DNA from 3 places in the Pseudomonas sp. TE3786 genome. Region 1 is predicted to be linked to each of the others. Evidence: riboswitches for the same ligand, from Rfam matches in the RefSeq annotation. Region 1 holds a riboswitch; each other region holds the start of a gene.

Region 1 (6,445 bases):
AGTCATGGGTCGTGCGGGTGATCAATGTGGTCGATAACCAACAAACGGAAGGGTGCACAGGCGCAGCCGTCACACCGCAGATCGTCGTTACTGCTCAGCATTGCAACGCTAAAGCAGTTGTTTTTAAGGAGCGCTCCGTCTTGCTTGAGAGCGTCCACGATGTTCCTGGGACCCAAGCGAGACTGTTGGTGTTGGCTACACCGATAGCGCTTGATCAATACGCCCGATTGGGGCGCAACTTTATGGCAGCGGGGGCCACCGTCGGCGCTAACACGATAGGCATCGCTTACGGGTATGGCCCGCGAGCGGATGGGGTACAGCGAAGTATTGGTGTGAAGGTACGGTCTCATCGCAACACTAAAGATGGGGAGGTTTTTAATGTGGCGTCTATTGACGGGGCATTTGAGCGCGGCGATTCAGGTGGGCCATTAATTATCGACGGAGAGGTTGTAGGTGTTTTGTGGGGGGCTGAAGCCGGTGGCGATGCTACTTCAGTTATCTTTGACGGTCTCTCATTGGCCCTGGAACCAATTGTTGCTATGGGTCTTAATATCCGGGCGCAAGCTTTTATTGCTTCGGAACTGTGAGTAGAAGTGCATGCGCTGCATGCTGGCTGTATTAATAGAGGGCTACATCACCCTGAGGTGAAAGGCGGTTATAAGCCTGGCTGGCGATGGCAAGAGTTGCAAAGTCAAAAGTAGGTTTAACTACGATTTGAGCGGAATTCAAGGTTCAGCGCACAGTAAGCCAACACAGGCGAGATTCCCGGCAAGGTTCAAGTCCGGGGAACTTTAGGGAGGGGGCAGAGCGGAAAATCGGGGTGCCCCGATAAAGTTTTGCTGAGCGCTGTCGATTTGACGCTCAACCCCCAACCCTCTACCCTGCCTGCCTTGCTTCAGGTGGCCTTTTTTAGGCTGAAACTGGGAAGTCGGTTAAAGCACTTCAGGTGCCTCCAATCCGACGCTGCCCCCGCAACGGTAATTGAGCTGAAAACCCGCAACGCCACTGTGACCTGTCATGGGAAGGCGCGATTTTCTGTTGGCCGCATCCGGCCACGCTCATAAGCCCGGAGACCGGCCTGTCGCAGTTCCATGGCATTGCGGAGGGCTTTGCTTGGCGTCGGGTGGTTCTTCCTATCCCCGTGCGTCCGCCATTCTCCGCTAGCCTCAACCAAACCGTGTGAAAACTACTGCGCTCGGCTAAGCGGCGTTAAAAACAGACTCACAATGCTCATTGGCTACAGCCAACTCCGCTTGTTCGCCTGTCTTTGATATTGAAAGCGCCTTGCCTATCCTTCGCTCGCTACGTTTTCAAACGGTTTGGATCAACCGAGTTGCCGAGGTAAGCAATGAGCGAATCCGCAGAGCGCGACGCCCGCCACAAAGCGCGCATGGCCCGCAAAAAAGCCTTGATCGATGAAAAGATCGCCCTAGCCCAGGACGAATACGGTCTGCTGCTGGTGCACACCGGCAATGGCAAGGGTAAAAGCAGCTCGGCATTCGGCATGGTCGCCCGGGCCCTGGGTCACGGCATGAAGGTCGGCGTAGTGCAGTTCATCAAAGGTGCCGCGAGCACGGGTGAGGAAAAGTTCTTCCGCCGCTTTCCTGAAGAAGTCAGCTACCACGTGATGGGCGAGGGCTACACCTGGGATACCCAGGACCGCCAGCGCGATATCGACAAAGCCGTGGCCGCCTGGGCGGTGGCCAAGCAGTTGCTCAATGACCCGGGCATTGGCCTGGTGGTGCTCGATGAGCTGAATATCGCCCTCAAACACAACTACCTCGACCTCGACAGCGTACTTGCCGATATCGGCGGTCGTCCCGAGTTTCAGCATGTGGTCGCCACCGGCCGTGGCGCGCCGCCTGCGCTGATTGACGCGGCCGATACCGTCACCGAAATGGGCATGCTCAAGCACGCGTTCAAATCCGGCGTCAAAGCCCAGGCCGGGGTGGAGTTTTGAGCCACGCCACTGCCCATGCCTGCCCGGCGCTGTTGATTGCCGCGCCAGCCTCCGGCCAGGGCAAAACCACGGTCACCGCCGCCCTGGCGCGCTTGCATAGCCGCCAAGGCAAACGGGTGCGGGTATTCAAATGCGGGCCGGATTTTCTCGACCCGATGATTCTCGCCCGCGCCAGCGCTGCGCCGGTGTACCAACTGGATCTGTGGATGGTTGGTGCCGAGGAAAGCCGTCGTCTGCTCTGGGAAGCGGCGGCCGAGGCTGATCTGATTCTGATCGAGGGGGTGATGGGCCTGTTTGACGGCACGCCGTCGGCGGCCGATCTGGCGCGGCATTTCGGTGTGCCGGTGCTGGCCCTGATCGATGGCTCGGGCATGGCCCAGACCTTCGGTGCCATGGCCCATGGCATGGCCACCTACCAGGCCGACCTGCCATTCTCCGGGGTGTTGGCCAACCGCACCGGCAGCGCCCGCCATGGCGAAATCCTGCGTGATTGCCTGCCGGCCAGCATCCGCTGGTATGGCGCCTTGCCGCGCAGCGCCAGCATTGAACTGCCGAGCCGCCATCTGGGCCTGGTGCAGGCTGAAGAGCTGGAGGATCTGGATGCCCGTCTGGATGCCGCCGCCGACGCCCTGGCCGCCAGCGCCGATACCCGCCTGCCGCCGCCAGTCAGCTTTGCCGCGCCGGAGCAGAGCCGGCAGATTCCGCCGTTGCTGGCCGGCATCCGCATCGGTGTGGCCCGCGACACCTCGTTTGCCTTTCTCTACCAGGCCAACCTCGACCTGCTGCGCGAGCTGGGTGCCGAGCTGATCGAGTTTTCGCCCCTGCGCGACAGCGTGCTGCCGCAAGTCGACAGCCTGTACCTGCCCGGCGGTTACCCCGAGCTGCATCTGGCACCGCTGCAGGCCAACCAGGCGATGCGCGCCGCCGTTCACGCCCACCACGCGGCCGGCAAACCGATCCACGCCGAATGCGGCGGCATGCTCTATCTGCTCGACGCGCTGAGCGACAAGGAGGGCACCCGTGGCGAATTGCTCGGCCTGCTGCCGGGTAGCGCGCAGATGCACAAGAAGCTCAAGGCCCTGGCCTTGCAGGAAGTCGACCTGCCGGAAGGGCGGCTGCGTGGCCACACCTATCACTACTCGGAGCTGGACTGCGCCCTCGCGCCCCTGGCCCGTGGTGTCTGCCCGACCTACCAGCGCACCGCGGAAGCGGTGTACCGCATCGGCCGTCTGACGGCTTCGTATATCCACCTGTATATGCCGTCCAATCCGCAGGCCGCCGCTGCTTTGTTTGTACCCGGCGCGGCGTCGCTGGCCGCGCTTGCTAATACCAGCGGGGAAGCGCAACCGGCATGAGCGAGCACGCTTACAGTTGCGCCGAGCGCGCGGCGATCTACCGCGCCATCGCCGAGCGCCGCGATATGCGCCATTTCAGCGGCGGCACGGTGGCACCCGAGGTACTCGTGCGCTTGCTGGAAGCCGCGCATCACGCCCCCAGTGTCGGTTTGATGCAGCCGTGGCGGTTTATCCGCATCACCCGTGGCGAGCTGCGCGAGGCCATCCATGGCCTGGTGGAAGAGGAGCGGGTACGCACCGCCGAGGCCCTGGGCGAACGGGCCGATGAGTTTATGCGCCTGAAGGTCGAGGGCATTCGTGACTGCGCCGAACTGTTGGTGATCGCCCTCGCTGACGGCCGCGAGGCTCATGTGTTTGGCCGCCGCACCTTGCCGGAGATGGACCTGGCCTCGGTGTCGTGCGCTATTCAAAACCTCTGGCTGGCGGCCCGCGCCGAAGGCCTGGGGGTGGGCTGGGTGTCGTTGTTCGAGCCGCAGGCGCTGGCCGCTCTGCTGCACTTGCCGCTCGGTGCCAAACCGGTGGCGGTGCTGTGCCTGGGCCCGGTGCCGGAGTTTTACCCGACGCCCATGCTGCAACAGCAAGGCTGGGCCACACCGCGCCCCTTGGCAGAACTGCTGTTCACCGACACCTGGGAGGCGCAGCCATGAGCATCGCCTTGCTGAGCGTCGCTGGCGTTGCCCTGGACGCCATTTTCGCTGAGCCGAAACGTTGGCATCCGCTGGTCGGTTTTGGCCGCCTGGCCAATGCCCTGGAGCGCCGCTTCAACCGTCCTTACAGCGCCGCCGCAGACGACAGCGGCCGCGGCTGGCGCAGCCACGGCGTTACCGCCTGGGTGCTGGCGGTGCTGCCGCTAACCCTGGCCGCCTGGTTACTGAGCCTGTTGCCATATGTTGGCTGGCTGGTGGAGATCGTTGCGCTGTATCTGGCATTGGGCCTGCAAAGCCTCACCGAGCATGCCCAGCCGATTAGCCAGGCGCTGCGCGACGGTGAGCTGGCCAAGGCCCGCGAGCGGGTCGGCTATATCGTCAGCCGTGATACCTCGGCGCTGGACGAGCAGGGCGTGGCCCTGGCCGCCACCGAGTCGGTGCTGGAAAACGGCAGTGACGCGGTATTTGCCGCGCTGTTCTGGTTCGTTGTGCTCGGCGCTCCCGGTGTGGTGCTGTACCGCCTGAGCAACACCCTGGACGCCATGTGGGGCTACCGCAATGCGCGTTTCGAGCGCTTTGGCTGGGCGGCTGCGCGCATTGACGACGTGCTCAACCTGATTCCGGCACGGCTGGTGGCGCTGACCTACGCGTTGCTCGGCAATACTCGTCTGGCCCTGCGTTGCTGGTGGCGCCAGGGGTTTACCTGGTACAGCCCGAACGCCGGTCCTGTAATGGCCGCTGGTGCCGGTGCCCTGGGCGTCGCGCTGGGGCGTCCAGCCATGTACCACGGTGCCCTGCGGCAACGCCCGCCATTGGGCGAAGGCCCGCCCGCCGACGCCGAGGCCATCGAGCGTGCGCTACGCCTGGTGCGTCGCGGTGTACTGCTGTGGTTGTTGGTTTTGTTGCTGGGAGGACGCCTGTTTGCGTGAACCCATCGAAGGCGGCTTGCCGCATGGCGGGCGTTTGCAGCAGGCAGCGCGCGACTATGACATCGCCCTGGGCGACTGGTTGGACCTGTCCACCGGCATCGCCCCCTGGCCCTTTGCACTGCCGCCGATTCCCCTGAGTGCCTGGGCGCGTTTGCCGGAACCCGGCGACGCTCTGCATGCCGCCGCGTGCGGCTATTACGGGGTCAGCCAGCTATTGCCCGTGGCTGGCTCGCAGGCGGCGATTCAGCTGTTGCCACGGCTGCGTCAACACAGCCGGGTGGGCGTGTTGTCGCCTTGTTACGCCGAGCATGCGCACGCCTGGCACCAGGCCGGGCATTCTGTGGTGGAGATAACCGACGCCGAGCTCGAGGCGCAGTTACCCGGTCTGGACGTGCTGGTGGTGGTCAACCCGAACAACCCCACCGGCCGCCTGTGCAGCCGCGAGCAGTTGCTGGCCTGGCATGCACTGCTGGCCGAGCGCGGCGGTTGGTTGCTGGTGGATGAAGCCTTTATCGACATCACCCCGGAGCACAGCCTGGCAACCGAAAGCGCGCGCGAAGGGCTGATTGTGCTGCGCTCGTTCGGCAAGTTCTTTGGCCTGGCCGGGGCGCGGCTGGGCTATGTGCTGGCGGCGACACCGCTGTTGCAGGCGCTGGCTGACCGGCTCGGGCCATGGACCATCAATGGCCCGACACGCACGGTGGCGGCACACTGCTTTGCCGACATGGCGGCGCAACAACAGCAACGCCAACGCGTCCTGCAAGCCAGCGCACGCCTGGCTCAATTGTTGACGGATCATGGCCTGCAACCCACCGGTGGCTGTGGCCTGTTTCAGTGGTGGCAAGGCGAAGATGCCAGTCTGCTATACGATTTTTTCGCCTGCCAAGGCGTCTTGCTGCGCCTGTTTACGGCGACCAGCAGTCTGCGTTTCGGTCTGCCCGCCGATGAGGGTGAATGGCAGCGTTTAACCTGGGTATTGCAGGACTGGATGGAGCTTGGGCAATGAGTAGTCTGATGGTGCAAGGCACCACGTCGGATGCCGGTAAAAGCACCCTGGTCGCCGCGTTGTGCCGCTGGTTGCATCGCCAGGGCGTGGCCGTGGTGCCGTTCAAACCGCAGAACATGGCGCTCAACAGCGCGGTGACGGTGGACGGCGGCGAAATCGGCCGCGCCCAGGCCGTGCAGGCCCAGGCCTGTGGTTTGCCGGCACATACCGATATGAACCCGGTGCTGCTCAAACCCAATAGCGACACCGGTGCCCAGGTGATCATCCATGGCCGCGCCGTCACCAGCATGGAGGCGGCGCAGTACCACGACTATAAAAAGGTCGCCATGCAGGCGGTGCTGCAGTCGCACCAGCGGCTCAGCGATGCCTACCAAGTGGTGATGGTGGAGGGGGCCGGCTCGCCCGCAGAGATCAATCTGCGTGCCGGCGATATCGCCAATATGGGCTTTGCCGAGGCGGTGGATTGCCCGGTGATCCTGATCGCCGACATCGACCGCGGCGGGGTGTTTGCCCATCTGGTGGGGACCTTGGAACTGCTATCCGAAAGC
Region 2 (6,445 bases), on a different contig from region 1:
TGCATTTCCAGGTAGTAGGTGATGTTTTCAACCGCTGACATATCCAGGCCCCAAATCGAATGTGGCGTCGAGGCTAAAGTAGAAAAACCGCCAGTGGCATACGCAGCTGGCGGTTTTTTTGTCCATACAGTCAGCTAAGTGTCATTCACTTGCCGGGCGATACAGGTGTGCATGACCGGCGCGATACAGGTTGGAGTCGGCAAACGCGTCGGCCGCCAACACCCGGCCGACCAGAATCAACGCCGTGCGCTGAAAACCTTTGGCGGCGACGCCGGCCTCGATATCGGCCAGGGTACCCACAACCCAATCCTGATCCGGCCAACTGGCGCGGTGCACCACCGCAATCGGGCAATCGGCACCGTAATGCGGCAATAGCTCGGCGACTATCTTGCCCAGGTGCTGCACGCCGAGATGAATGGCCATGGTCGTGCCATGCCGGGCCAGATCGCCGAGTTCTTCACCGGCCGGCATTTTCGAGCGGCTGCCATAACGGGTCAGAATCACCGTCTGGGCGATATCCGGCAGGGTCAGCTCACATTCCAGCAGCGCCGCGCAGGCCGCTGTGGCGGTGACGCCGGGGATGATTTCAAAGGGAATCTGAAGACGGCGCAAATGGCGGACCTGCTCGCCGATGGCGCCGTACAGCGACGGGTCGCCGGAATGCACGCGAGCGACATCCTGGCCCTGGCGGTGGGCGGTTTCGATCAGTGCGATGATCTCGTCCAGATGCAGCTCGGCGGTGTTCACCAGGGTGTCGGCGTTATGCCCGTGCAGTACCGCTTCCGGCACCAGCGAACCGGCATACAGCAACACCGGGCAACTGCGAATCAGGCGCTGGCCCTTGACCGTGATCAGCTCCGGATCGCCGGGCCCGGCACCAATAAAATAGACCGTCATGCGGGTTCCTCTATGCCGGCAACCGCCACGGTGGCCTGGGCACTGCTGTGTTTTTTGCTGCGCAATCCCGCGCGCCTGCCGCTTAACGCTTCGACCTGGGCCAAGGCGCAGGCCTCGGCAACGCTGGCCGCGCCGGTAGCGCTCAAGGCGATAGTGGAGTGCTCGCCAATACGATCACTGACCGTCTGCAACTGCTCTGGCGCGAACCAGGCCAGCGGCAATTCCAGACTAAGCGCCAAAGCGCGCAGCCCGGGCTCCTGACGTTTGTGCGCGAGGCTGGCCAAGCCGGCGAGGTCCGCCAGGCTCAGGCCATGGGCGTGCAGCGTACGCTCCAGCAACAGGCGCAACTCGGCCTCGCTGCAGCCCGTGCGGCAACCGATTCCAGCGATGTAAGGCGCAACGATGGGCACAAGAAAACGCCTGCAATAGATAAGAAAAAACCCGCTGAGGGCATGCCCATCAGCGGGTTCTCAGGCAGCAGCGGCGAATTAAACCGCGTTGCTGCCGGCGAAGCGACGATACAGCCAGGCGCTCAGCAGGCCCAGGGCCGACCAGAACAGCGCATTGGTGATCAGCGAAGCCCAGATGAACTGATGCTCCAGCGCTTGCGGCGCCAGGCTCGAATGCACCTCAGGTTGCGGCGCGCCGATCACATGGGGCACCGCCAACAGCAGCGCACCAACCACTTTCACCGCCCAGTGACGGGCAAATACCAGCAAGGCCAGGCCAACGGCGGTGGCCGTCGCGGTACCGATCCACCAGTACTGCCGCAGCTGCAGATCCGCCGCGGCAGTGCCCGGCAGCTCGGGTGGCAGGCCGAGCGATGGTGCCAGGCAGAAGGTTGCGAAACCGGCCAGGCCCCAGAACAAACCATCACGGGTACGGCCAGGAGCACGCAGGGTGTACAGACCGGCCAGCATCAAGGCGAAGCCGACGGCGACCACCAGATTGCCGCCGGTGGTGGACAGCACGCGCTGCCAACCATCTTCCGGTGCCCAGGCCTCGGCACTATGTTCGTGGGCGTGTTCATGGGCAGCAGCGCCCGCTTCGTGGCTATGCTCGGCAACCACCTGCTCGGTAGCCGGCTCGGCACTCTCGAAGGTCTCGCCCTGCAGAATCAGGGGGGCCACCCAGAAGCTTTGCAGAAGAGTCAGCAACAGGGCAGCCAACAGGCCGGCAAACCCGGCGGTCTGGGCAATACGCTTAATCATCGCAGCTACCCCTTAGTGGCACGGAAACGCGGCACTGTGACGGGTATCGTGGGCAGCGTTATGCACCGCTTCGATATGGGAGAAGCCGGCGAAATACACCAGCATGGCACCGATCAGGCCGGCACCAATCGCCACAACCAGGCGTTGGGATAGCGAGGCGCTGGCCTCGGCAGAATGTGTAAGGGTGCTACTGGACATGACCGTTCCCTCTGAACTGGAAATGAAAACGTAGCAGAAGGGAACGCACGAGGAGCCGAATGCGAGCGCACTCAGACTTCCGGCTTGCGCCCGCCCACCGCGGGTTTTGCCTACTGGTATGAATTCAGGCCGGTCTCCGGGCTCGCGCTGCTGAAGGGTTTCAGCAAGCGCCTACCGTTGCGGGGGCAGCGTCGGACTAACCTCAAAGGGCGCACCGACTTCCCGTTTCACCTTGCGCACGACGACGCAAGACACCTGAAACAGCGCGCTAGGACACCATTTTCGTTGGCAAAGGTCAACGCTCGGTGTTGTGCTCCTATCGAGGCTTCAGCCTCGAGTTTTTGATCTTCGCCTCCCTCGCCGAATTTGACCCATTCCCCGCCACTGCGTAGCCTTGCTCGCTTCGAGGTTCTCCACGCCATTCAGGCCTGGAGCTAAGAGGGAACGCGGAAAAAAACCGCGGCTGCCCCCGCAACTGTGAACGACCTGCTTTCTTCCTATGCCACTGCGCGTGCGGGAAGGCGAAGAAAGCGGCCCGCTACCGGGCCAGGTCGTAAGCCAGGAGACCTGCCTTGAAATGCATTCAACCGGGCGGGGTGATCCGGTAGCGAACGCCTGCTGCGCGCACCCTGCTCGCCGCCGTCCTCGCCGCAGCCCGCCGATCCGATTTCGCTCGCATCACACAGGGCTGCAACCGATGAAAAGCTTGGCCAAACTTCCCGTCACCATCGTCACCGGTTTTCTCGGCGCCGGTAAAACCACCCTGCTGCGCCATATGCTCGACAACGCCGAAGGCCGCCGCATTGCGGTGATCGTCAATGAGTTCGGCGAGCTCGGTATCGACGGCGAAATCCTCAAGCAATGCTCCATCGGCTGCACCGAAGAAGAAGCCAACGGCCGCGTCTATGAGCTGGCCAACGGCTGTCTGTGCTGCACCGTGCAGGAGGAGTTCTTCCCGGTGATGCGCGAGCTGGTGGCGCGCCGTGGTGACCTCGACCAGATCCTCATCGAAACTTCCGGCCTGGCTCTGCCCAAGCCGTTGGTGCAAGCCTTCAACTGGCCGGAAATCCGCAATGCCTGCACCGTCGATGCAGTGATCACCGTGGTCGACAGCCCGGCCGTGGCCGCCGGCACCTTCGCCGCCTTCCCCGATCAGGTGGACGCCCAGCGCCGCGAAGACCCCAACCTCGATCACGAATCGCCGCTGCACGAGCTGTTCGCCGACCAACTGGCCAGCGCCGACCTGGTGATCCTCAACAAGGCCGACCTGCTCAGCGCCGAAGCCCTGGCCGCAGTGCGTGCCGAAGTGGCGGAAGAACTGCCGCCAGCGGTGAAAGTGATCGAAGCGCGCAGCGGTGTGCTGCCGCTGTCGGTGTTGCTGGGCCTGAACTCGGAAACCGAGCTGCATATCGATAGCCGCAAAACCCACCACGACCTGGAAGACCACGAAGAACACGACCACGACGAGTTCGACTCTTTCTCCGTCGAGCTGCCGGAAGTCGAAGAAGCCCAGTTGCTGGCCGCCCTCAACGAGCTGGTGGAGCGCCACGGCGTGCTGCGCATCAAGGGCTTCGCGGCCATCCCCAACAAGCCGATGCGCCTGCTGATTCAGGGCGTGGGCAAGCGTTTCGACAAACACTTCGACCGCGCCTGGCGCAGCGATGAAGCGCGCGCCAGCCATCTGGTGATCATCGGCCAGGAGCTGGACCAGGCAGCAATCAGCAACGAGCTGCGCACGGCGCTGGCGTAACCCCGCCATGCACCTGCTACGCACCCAACCCGGTGGTTTTGTGCCCGCCGATGGCATTGCCCATCTGGCGCAAACCCCTGCGGATGTGGTGATTCTGTGCACCGGCGACTCCCATCTGTCGCTGCTGGCCGCCGCTGCGCAGAACCTGCCGGACCATTACCCGAGCCTGCGCCTGGCCAGCCCGGCGCAGCTACAGAACCATGCCTCGGTGGACCTCTATGTCGAGGAAGTGCTGCAACACGCCAAGGTGATTCTGGTGTCGGTGCACGGTGGCCTGAGCTATTGGCGCTATGGCATCGAACGTCTGGTGGAGTTGGCGCAACAAGGTGTCACGCTGATTCTGGTGCCCGGCGACGACAGCCCGGACCCGGAGCTGAGCACCCTCGGTACCGTCAGCGCCGAACAGGCCGACCGGCTATGGCAGTACCTGCGCCAGGGTGGTGTGGATAACGCGCAGCAGCTGTTCCATTACCTGGCCAGCACCTGGCTCGGCGGTGCTTACCCCTGGGGCGAACCGCAAGCGCTGCCAAGGGTTGGCGTGTACCACCCGACAGCCGCCAAGGCTGGCTTGGCCGATTGGCAAGCCAGCTGGCAGCCAGGTGCCCCGGTGGTAGGCCTGCTGTTCTACCGCACCCATGTGCAGTCGGCGAATACCGCGTTTATCCACAGCTTCTGCGAACACCTGAGCGCCCAGGGCCTGAACCCCTTGCCCATTGCCGTTGCCAGTTTGAAAGAAGCGGCGTGCCTGGCGGTGGTCGAAGAGCTGCTCGACCAGAGCAACGCCAGCCTGATCATCAACACCACCGGTTTCGCCCAGTCCAACCCCGAGCAGCCCAATCTGCGCCCGTTCCGCCGCAACGTGCCGGTGCTACAGGCGATCTGCGCCCTGGATAACCGGCCGCTGTGGGAAGCCAATCCGCAGGGCCTGGGCTCGCGCGATCTGGCCATGCATATCGCCCTGCCGGAACTGGACGGCCGCATCATCACCCGGCCCATCAGCTTCAAGGGCCTGGCTTGGCGCAGTGAACGCAGCCAGAGCGATGTGGTGTGCTACGAGGCGGATCTGCAGCGGATGGATTTTGTCGCCGAATTGGCGCGCCGCTGGGTTGATCTGGCCCAGCTCGACAACGCCGACAAACGTATCGCCCTGGTGCTGGCCAACTACCCCACCCGCGACGGCCGGATTGGCAATGGCGTGGGCCTGGATACCCCGGCGGCGGCGCTGAATATTCTCCGTGCGCTGCAGGCCGAGGGTTACCCGGTTGAAGGTTTGCCGGCCACCGGCACGGCGCTGATCCACGAGCTGCTGGGCGGCGTCACCAACGACCTGGATACCCTCGATCTGCGCCCCTGCGCGCAAAGCCTGGCGCTTGAGGATTACCAGCGCCTGTTCGCCCGCTTGCCGGAAGCCAACCAGCAAGCCGTGCGCGAACGCTGGGGCGAGCCGGAGCAAGATCCGATGTTTCGCAGCGGCCGCATGATGATCGCTGGCCTGCGCTATGGCCTGACCTTTGTCGGCATTCAACCGGCGCGCGGCTATCAGCTGGACGCCAGCGCGGTGTACCACGACCCCGATCTGGTGCCGCCCCATGGCTACCTGGCGTTCTACTTCTGGCTACGCGACAGCTTCGCCATGAATGCCGTGGTGCATGTCGGCAAGCACGGCAATCTGGAGTGGCTGCCGGGTAAAAGCGTCGGTCTGTCCGCCACCTGCTGGCCGGACGCAATCCTCGGTCCGACGCCTAACGTCTACCCCTTTATCGTCAACGACCCCGGCGAGGGCGCGCAGGCCAAGCGCCGCACCCAGGCAGTGATCATCGACCACCTGATGCCACCGTTGACCCGCGCGGAAAGCTACGGCCCGCTGCGCGATATCGAGCGCCTGGCCGACGAGTACTACGATGCCTCGCTGCTGGATGAACGCCGCGCCATTGAGTTGCGTGGCGAAATTCTCGCCCTGGTATGCGCCACCCAGTTGGACCGCGAGCTGCAACTGCAGATCAACGACGACCCCAACTCCTGGCTGCCGCAGCTGGACGCCTATCTGTGCGATTTGAAGGAATCGCAGATTCGCGATGGTTTGCATATTTTTGGTGAATCACCGGCCGGGCGTCTGCGGCTGGACACCTTGCTGGCCCTGCTACGTATTCCCCGTGGCGATGGCAAAGAGCGCAACGCCAGCCTGTTGCAGGCATTGGCCAAGGATCTGCAGCTGGGCTTCAATCCGCTCAATTGCGAGATGGCGACGGTATGGCAAGGGCCGCGTCCGGACGTGCTGGCCGCCATCAGCAGCGACAGCTGGCGCAGCCACGGCGATACCCGTGAGCGCCTGGAACTGTATGCCGTGCAGTTGATCGAGGCCACGCTAAGCGGCAAGCCGCCTGCGTAC
Region 3 (6,445 bases), on a different contig from region 1:
AAAGTGCTGTCGCGCCTGCCGGGTGCCTGGGAAATTGCGCGCAAGACCGAAGAGCACGCCAAAGGCATGCTGGTCTCCGGCACATTGTTCGAGGAGTTGGGCTGGAACTATATCGGCCCCATCGACGGCCACGACCTGCCGACCCTGATCACCACCCTGCGCAATATGCGCGAGCTGGAAGGCCCGCAGTTCCTCCATGTGATTACCAAGAAAGGCAAAGGCTTCGCCCCGGCCGAGCTCGATCCGATTGGTTATCACGCGATCACCAAGCTGGAGCCGCTCAACGCCCCGGCCGCGCCGAAGAAACCCAGCGGGCCGAAGTATTCGGCAGTGTTCGGCCAGTGGCTGTGCGATATGGCCGAGGCCGATGCGCGGCTGACCGGCATTACGCCGGCAATGAAAGAAGGCTCCGATCTGGTGGCCTTCAGCGAGCGCTTCCCGCAGCGTTATTTCGATGTGGCGATTGCCGAGCAACACGCGGTCACCCTGGCTGCCGGTATGGCCTGCGAAGGTGCCAAGCCGGTGGTGGCGATCTATTCCACCTTTCTGCAACGCGGCTACGACCAACTGATTCACGACGTGGCGGTGCAGCACCTGGATGTGCTGTTCGCCATCGACCGCGCCGGCCTGGTGGGCGAAGACGGCCCGACCCACGCTGGCAGCTTCGATTTGTCGTACCTGCGCTGCATTCCCGGCATTCTGGTGATGACCCCCAGCGACGAAAACGAACTGCGCCGCATGCTGACCACCGGCTACCTGTTCAATGGCCCGGCGGCTGTACGTTATCCGCGTGGTACCGGTCCGAATGCGGAAATCGACGCGGCCCTGGTGCCGCTGGAAATCGGCAAAGGTGTGGTGCGTCGTCGAGGCCAGGGCGTAGCCATGCTGGTGTTCGGCGTGCAACTGGCCGACGCCCTGCTGGTCGCCGAAAAGCTGGATGCCACCGTCGTAGACATGCGTTTCGTCAAACCGCTGGACGAAGCCCTGGTGCGCGAGCTGGCGGCCAGCCACGACCTGCTGGTAACCATCGAAGAGAACGCCATCATGGGTGGCGCTGGTGCGGCGGTCAGTGAGTTCCTGGCGCGGGAAAATCTGCTCAAGCCGGTGCTGCATCTGGGGCTGCCGGACACCTATGTGGAGCACGCCAAGCCGGCCACCATGCTCGCCGAGTGCGGGCTGGATGCAGTAGGTATCGAAGCCGCCATCAATCAGCGCCTGGCGCTGTTGACGCCGGTCGGGCTGACGCCTGGTGTCACTGCGTAAGCGCTGCAGTTCAAAAAAAGGCCGGTCAGATGACCGGCCTTTTTTCGTTCTACGTCAGATCACCCGGGAAAAGCGCTGGCTGTTCTGTTCACTCAGGTAGTGGTCGAACAGCATGCATACCGAGCGCACCAGCAAGCGGCCCGCCGGCAGTACCTCGATGCCCTTGTCGTTGAGGCTGATCAACCCGTCGCGGGCAAACTGCTGCAACTGCGGCCAGACCTCGGCGAAGTAACCGCGAAACTCGATATTGAAGCTGCTCTCGATCAGGCTGAAGTCCAGCTTGAAGGCGCAGATCAGGTGCTGGATCACGGCGCGGCGGATACGGTCGTCGTCGTTGCACAGCAGACCGCGTTCCACGGCCGACTGGCCACTGTCGATGGCCGCCATATAACGCGGCAGGTCGCTGCTGTTCTGGCAGTAGAGGTCACCCAGCTGGCTGATCGCCGACACCCCCAAGCCCACCAGGTCGCAATGCCCATGGGTGGTATAGCCCTGGAAGTTGCGCCGCAACATGCCGTCTTCCTGGGCCACCGCCAGCTCATCGTCGGGCAGGGCGAAGTGGTCCATGCCGATATACACATAACCGGCGGCGGTCAGCTGCTCGATGCTGCGCTGCAGCATTTCCAGTTTGGCCGCAGGGCTAGGCAGCTCATCGGCGTTGATCCGCCGTTGCGGCATAAAGCGCTCGGGCAGGTGGGCGTAGTTGAACAGGGAAAGGCGGTCGGGCTGCAGCTCGATAACCTTTTCAACGGTGCGGGCAAAGCGCTCGGGGGTCTGCTTGGGCAGGCCGTAGATCAGGTCGATATTCACCGAGCGAAATTGCAGGGTCCAGGCAGCTTCGACAATGGCGCGGGTCTGCTCGAAGCTTTGCAGGCGATTGACCGCCTGTTGCACCTGCGGATCGAGGTCCTGCACCCCCAGGCTGACGCGGTTGAAGCCCAGTTCACGGAGCAGGCCCATGGTCGCCCAGTCGGCTTCGCGGGGGTCGATCTCGATGCCGTAGTCGCCGCTGTCGCCTTCCAGCAGGGTGAAGTGCTCGCGCAGGTGGCGCATCAGGTCGCGCAGTTCGGTATGGCTGAGAAAAGTCGGAGTGCCGCCGCCGAAGTGCAGTTGCTCGACCACCTGGCGGCGGTCGAGCTGGCTGGCGATGCGGCTGATTTCTTCATGCAGACGTTGCAGATAAGGCACTGCGCGGCCACGGTCTTTGGTGATCACCTTGTTGCAGCCGCAGTAGTAACAAATGTTGGCGCAGAACGGCACATGCACATACACCGACAACGGCCGCAGCGCCTTGCGGCTTTCCCCCAGCGCCTGGACCAGGGCATTGCCAGCGACCTGATCGCTGAATTGCAGGGCCGTCGGGTAGGAGGTGTAGCGCGGACCGGGGCGGTCGTAACGGCGAATCAGGTCAGCATCCCAGTGAATGGCTTCGTGCATGGCGGCGGTCCGAGAAGAGCGTGGGCGGCCAGTCTAGGGAGCTGCGACAAAGCGGATCTTGACTTGACGCAAGGCAAGGCCGACTCCCTGGTCAGACTTCACCCCGCGGCGCACCACAAGCGAGCAACACAGCGCCTTGGCGTGACACAAAAGCATGCCGATCTAGCACGCTGAACGAGCGTACCCAGTAGAAAAGCGACATCCACCCGGCAAAAAGCGTCATCGCGCCAACCAGACTCAGCTCGCGGCCAGGGCGCTGGAGCGTTTGGTGCTGGATCAGCACAAAGCAGCCAGTCGGCTGGGCCAGGCAGAGCCCACCCATTGACCACCCCCATGACCTTGTAGGAGCGACTGGGCGGCACTCCGATCAGCCGCGATGCTTGACCTTAAAAGCTTCGCGGCTAAAGCCGCTCCTACGGTTCAATTCTCTGCAAACCTTGACCCACCCTCCCTGCCGCCGTTAGGGTGCGCGGCGTTTATCCACGCAGGTGCGCCGCGCTCATTGAGCCTGGCGTTAAACGGGAAGCCGGTGCGCTTACGAGCCATGCCGGCGCTGCCCCCGCAACGGTAATCGACCGCAGCCTTGCTGCATGCCCGATCGATACACCACTGGGTTTACCTGGGAAGGTGATCGCGGCAAGAGCAGGTCGCGTGAAAACTACGGCGCTTGGTTTTGCCTTGCTAAACCTTCGCTCGCTACGTTTTCACGCCACCTGAAAAGGTCGAGAGCCCGGAGACCGGCCTGTGCGGAGTCGACTGGTGTTGCGGAGGGCAGCACCAACAAGCGCAGGCGCGCTTTCAAGCGCCGTGCTTGCCTATGCCCTCCTCAAAAATAATCTTTTGAGGATCCACCCCATGAAGTACACCCACCTCGCCCTGCCGGCGCTGCTATTGCCCCTGCTCGCCCAGGCGCAAGGCAGCGATGAGGCACTGAAGCTGCCGACCATGGTGATCACCTCCGGCCGCAGCGCCGAACCGCTGGACCAGGCCACGGCCGCCGCTACCGTCTTCACGCGCGCCGATATCGAGCGCCTGCAACCCAGCTCCATCACCGAGTTGCTCACCCGTGTACCGGGAGTGCAAGTGGTGCAGAACGGTGGGCGCGGTAGCAATACCTCACTTTTTATTCGCGGCAGCAGCAACACCCAGAGCCTGATTCTGGTGGACGGCCAGCGCATCGGCTCGGCCTCCGATGGCGGTGCCAGTTTGCAGTTCCTCAGCCTTGAGCAGATCGAACGCATCGAGGTGGTACGCGGTTCGCGTTCGGCGCTGTATGGCAGCGATGCGATTGGCGGCGTGGTGCAGATTTTTACCCGCCGTGGCGACAGCGGCCTGCAGCCGCGCCTGGCGGTCAGCGCCGGCAGCCATCAGAGCTGGCAGCGCAGCCTGGGCCTCAGTGGTGGCGACGCGCAAACCCGCTTCAGCCTCAATGGCAGCCTGGACGAAACCGCCGGAATTGACCGCACCGGCCCCTCGTACGACGCCGACAGCGACCACGACGCGTACCGCAACAAAGCCCTGAGCGTGAACCTCAGCCATCAGTTCAGCGAGCTGCTTGAAGGTGGCGTCAGCCTGTTGGATCAGCGCGGGCGTACCGAGTACGACAGCCCGTTTGGCCGTTTCGACCCCAGCACCTATCAGGCCTACCCCGAGCAGCCCTATACCCACTTCAGCCTGAGCAGCGCCAGCACCTACCTCGATGGCCAGCTCAGCGATGCCTGGAACAGCCGTCTGGAACTGGGCCACAGCGAAAGCCGGCAAAAGACCGAAGACAAACTCAGCGACAGCGTGGGCATCTTCAATACCTACCGTGACTCCGCCAGTTGGCTTAACACCCTGCAACTAAACGAGCAGCACAGCCTGTTGCTGGGCACCGACTGGTTCGAGGATGAACTGCACAGCAGCACGCCTTACAACCAGCAAACTCGCTGGAACCAGGCGGCGTTCGCCCAGCACCGTTTCCAGGGCGAGTGGTTCGCCACCGAACTGGGTCTGCGGCATGACAAGAACCAGCAGTTCGGCAGCGAAAACACCTGGAACGGCGCGCTCACCGTGCCGCTGGGTGCCAGCACTTCGCTGATTGCCTCCTACAGCGAAGGCTTCCGCGCGCCGACCTTCAACGAGCTGTACTGGGCCGACTCCAGCCTTGGCTATCTTGGCAACCCCGAGCTGTCACCCGAGCACTCGAAGACCTACGAACTGCAACTGCGTGGCGAGCACCTGGACACCCGCTGGAGCCTGGCCGCGTACCGCAATAACGTGCGCGATCTGGTCGGCAGCGAGCTGTATGACCCGGTCTTCTATGTGTACCGTGCGGTCAACGTCAACAAGGCGCGCCTGCAAGGCATCGAGTTGACCCTGGAACGCGACATCCTCGGCTGGCAGACCGCGGCCAACGCCAACTGGCTGGACGCCCGCGACCGTGAAACCGGCCACGCCCTGGCGCGCCGCGCCAAGCGCACGCTGAACCTGGATATCGACCGCCACTTCGGCCAGCTCGGCCTGGGCGCCAGCTGGCAAGCATTCAGCAGCAGCTATGACGATGCCGACAACCGCCACGAGTTGCCGGGTTATGGCCTGGTGGCAGTGCGCAGCAGCTGGCAAGCCAGCAGAGAGCTGGAGCTGCAGTTCAAGGTGGATAACTTGCTGGACAAAGACTACAGCCGCGCCTTGTACAGCCATGACGGCGAGGACTACGGCTACCGCGAGGAAGGTCGTACGGCGACGCTGGGGTTGGTCTGGACGCCGGCGATTTAAGATCAAAAGCGCGCGGCTAAAGCCCCCCACAGACAACGCGGTCCCTGTGCGAGGGTTTCAGCCGCGCGCTTTTGATTCTGTTTTGCTGGCTAGCGCATCGGTGCCAAGGCGGCGCAAAGCCGCTCGGTGGCATCGAGCATCTGCAGGCTGGGGCGTTCGAGGCCTTTGTCGGGTAGCACCAGCAACTGATGACGACTGACAGCCTTGAGTTGCGGCCAGGCCTGCCAGGCTTTCAGTTGGCTCTCATCGCCGGCAACGATCGCATGCGGGTCACGCTGCAATACGGCCTCGACGCTAACCTGCGGCGCTGGCAGTTGCAGGTCGGCAAATACATTCTTCGCCCCACACACGCTCAGCGCATCGCTGATGATCTGCCCACCACCCACGGTGTACAGCGGCGAATTCCAGATCTGGTAGAACACCGGCAGCGGCTTGCTGCGCTTATAGCGTTGCCTGAGCGCGCTCAGCCGCTGACGAAAGTCATCAGCACGTTGCTGGCCACGCTCGGCGCGCCCCACCCGCGCCCCGATGGCGCTGAACTGCTCGGCCAACTGCGCCAGGCTACGGGGTTCTGCTTCATAGAGAGGAATGCCAAAGCCGAGCAGTTGCTGGCGTTGCGCCGAGCTGATGCTGTCGGGCCAGAGCAACAGCAAGTCAGGCTTGAGCGCCAGCAGGCTCTCCATTTCCAACTGCCCGTAGCGCCCTACCGACGGCACGCTCGCCAACGCAGGCGGCCGCTCTCCGCCATCGAGCACGCCGACCAATAAATCGGCGGCATCCAACTCCAACATGATTTCACTGAGCGAGGGTGCCAGCGTCACCACCCGCAATTGCGCCGCTGCGGGCCACGCCAGCAGGCATAACAGGCAGGCAAGCAGCAGGCGCATCAGCCTAGTTGGCGAGGAATGCGGTAGAGGAATAGCAGCACGGTGCTGGACAGTGCCAACAGCACCAGGGGAATCGCCTCCAGGCCGGCGAACACGGCAAT

The links. Region 1 has a riboswitch for cobalamin ahead of cobO (cob(I)yrinic acid a,c-diamide adenosyltransferase). Riboswitches for the same ligand answer to the same signal wherever they lie in the genome.
Region 2: another riboswitch for cobalamin. It lies ahead of ACVW0Y_RS07235 (CbtB domain-containing protein); the one in region 1 lies ahead of cobO (cob(I)yrinic acid a,c-diamide adenosyltransferase).
Region 3: another riboswitch for cobalamin. It lies ahead of ACVW0Y_RS03740 (TonB-dependent receptor domain-containing protein); the one in region 1 lies ahead of cobO (cob(I)yrinic acid a,c-diamide adenosyltransferase).

What each region holds. Positions count from the first base shown of each region.
Region 1 covers NZ_JBSRZF010000008.1:1,046-7,490, forward strand. The annotation lists gene ACVW0Y_RS10870 (trypsin-like serine protease) at 1-587, shown strand, start outside; cobalamin riboswitch at 881-1,096, shown strand; gene cobO (cob(I)yrinic acid a,c-diamide adenosyltransferase) at 1,349-1,960, shown strand; gene ACVW0Y_RS10880 (cobyrinate a,c-diamide synthase) at 1,957-3,315, shown strand; gene bluB (5,6-dimethylbenzimidazole synthase) at 3,312-3,962, shown strand; gene cbiB (adenosylcobinamide-phosphate synthase CbiB) at 3,959-4,891, shown strand; gene cobD (threonine-phosphate decarboxylase CobD) at 4,884-5,897, shown strand; gene ACVW0Y_RS10900 (cobyric acid synthase) at 5,894-6,445, shown strand, end outside.
Region 2 covers NZ_JBSRZF010000004.1:230,643-237,087, reverse strand. The annotation lists gene ACVW0Y_RS07255 (GNAT family N-acetyltransferase) at 1-41, opposite strand, end outside; gene cobM (precorrin-4 C(11)-methyltransferase) at 142-897, opposite strand; gene ACVW0Y_RS07245 (cobalamin biosynthesis protein) at 894-1,307, opposite strand; gene ACVW0Y_RS07240 (CbtA family protein) at 1,386-2,108, opposite strand; gene ACVW0Y_RS07235 (CbtB domain-containing protein) at 2,121-2,306, opposite strand; cobalamin riboswitch at 2,417-2,580, opposite strand; cobalamin riboswitch at 2,696-2,895, shown strand; gene cobW (cobalamin biosynthesis protein CobW) at 3,004-4,056, shown strand; gene cobN (cobaltochelatase subunit CobN) at 4,064-6,445, shown strand, end outside.
Region 3 covers NZ_JBSRZF010000002.1:281,489-287,933, reverse strand. The annotation lists gene dxs (1-deoxy-D-xylulose-5-phosphate synthase) at 1-1,263, shown strand, start outside; gene hemN (oxygen-independent coproporphyrinogen III oxidase) at 1,318-2,700, opposite strand; cobalamin riboswitch at 3,170-3,460, shown strand; gene ACVW0Y_RS03740 (TonB-dependent receptor domain-containing protein) at 3,556-5,457, shown strand; gene ACVW0Y_RS03735 (cobalamin-binding protein) at 5,547-6,344, opposite strand; gene ACVW0Y_RS03730 (MFS transporter) at 6,344-6,445, opposite strand, start outside.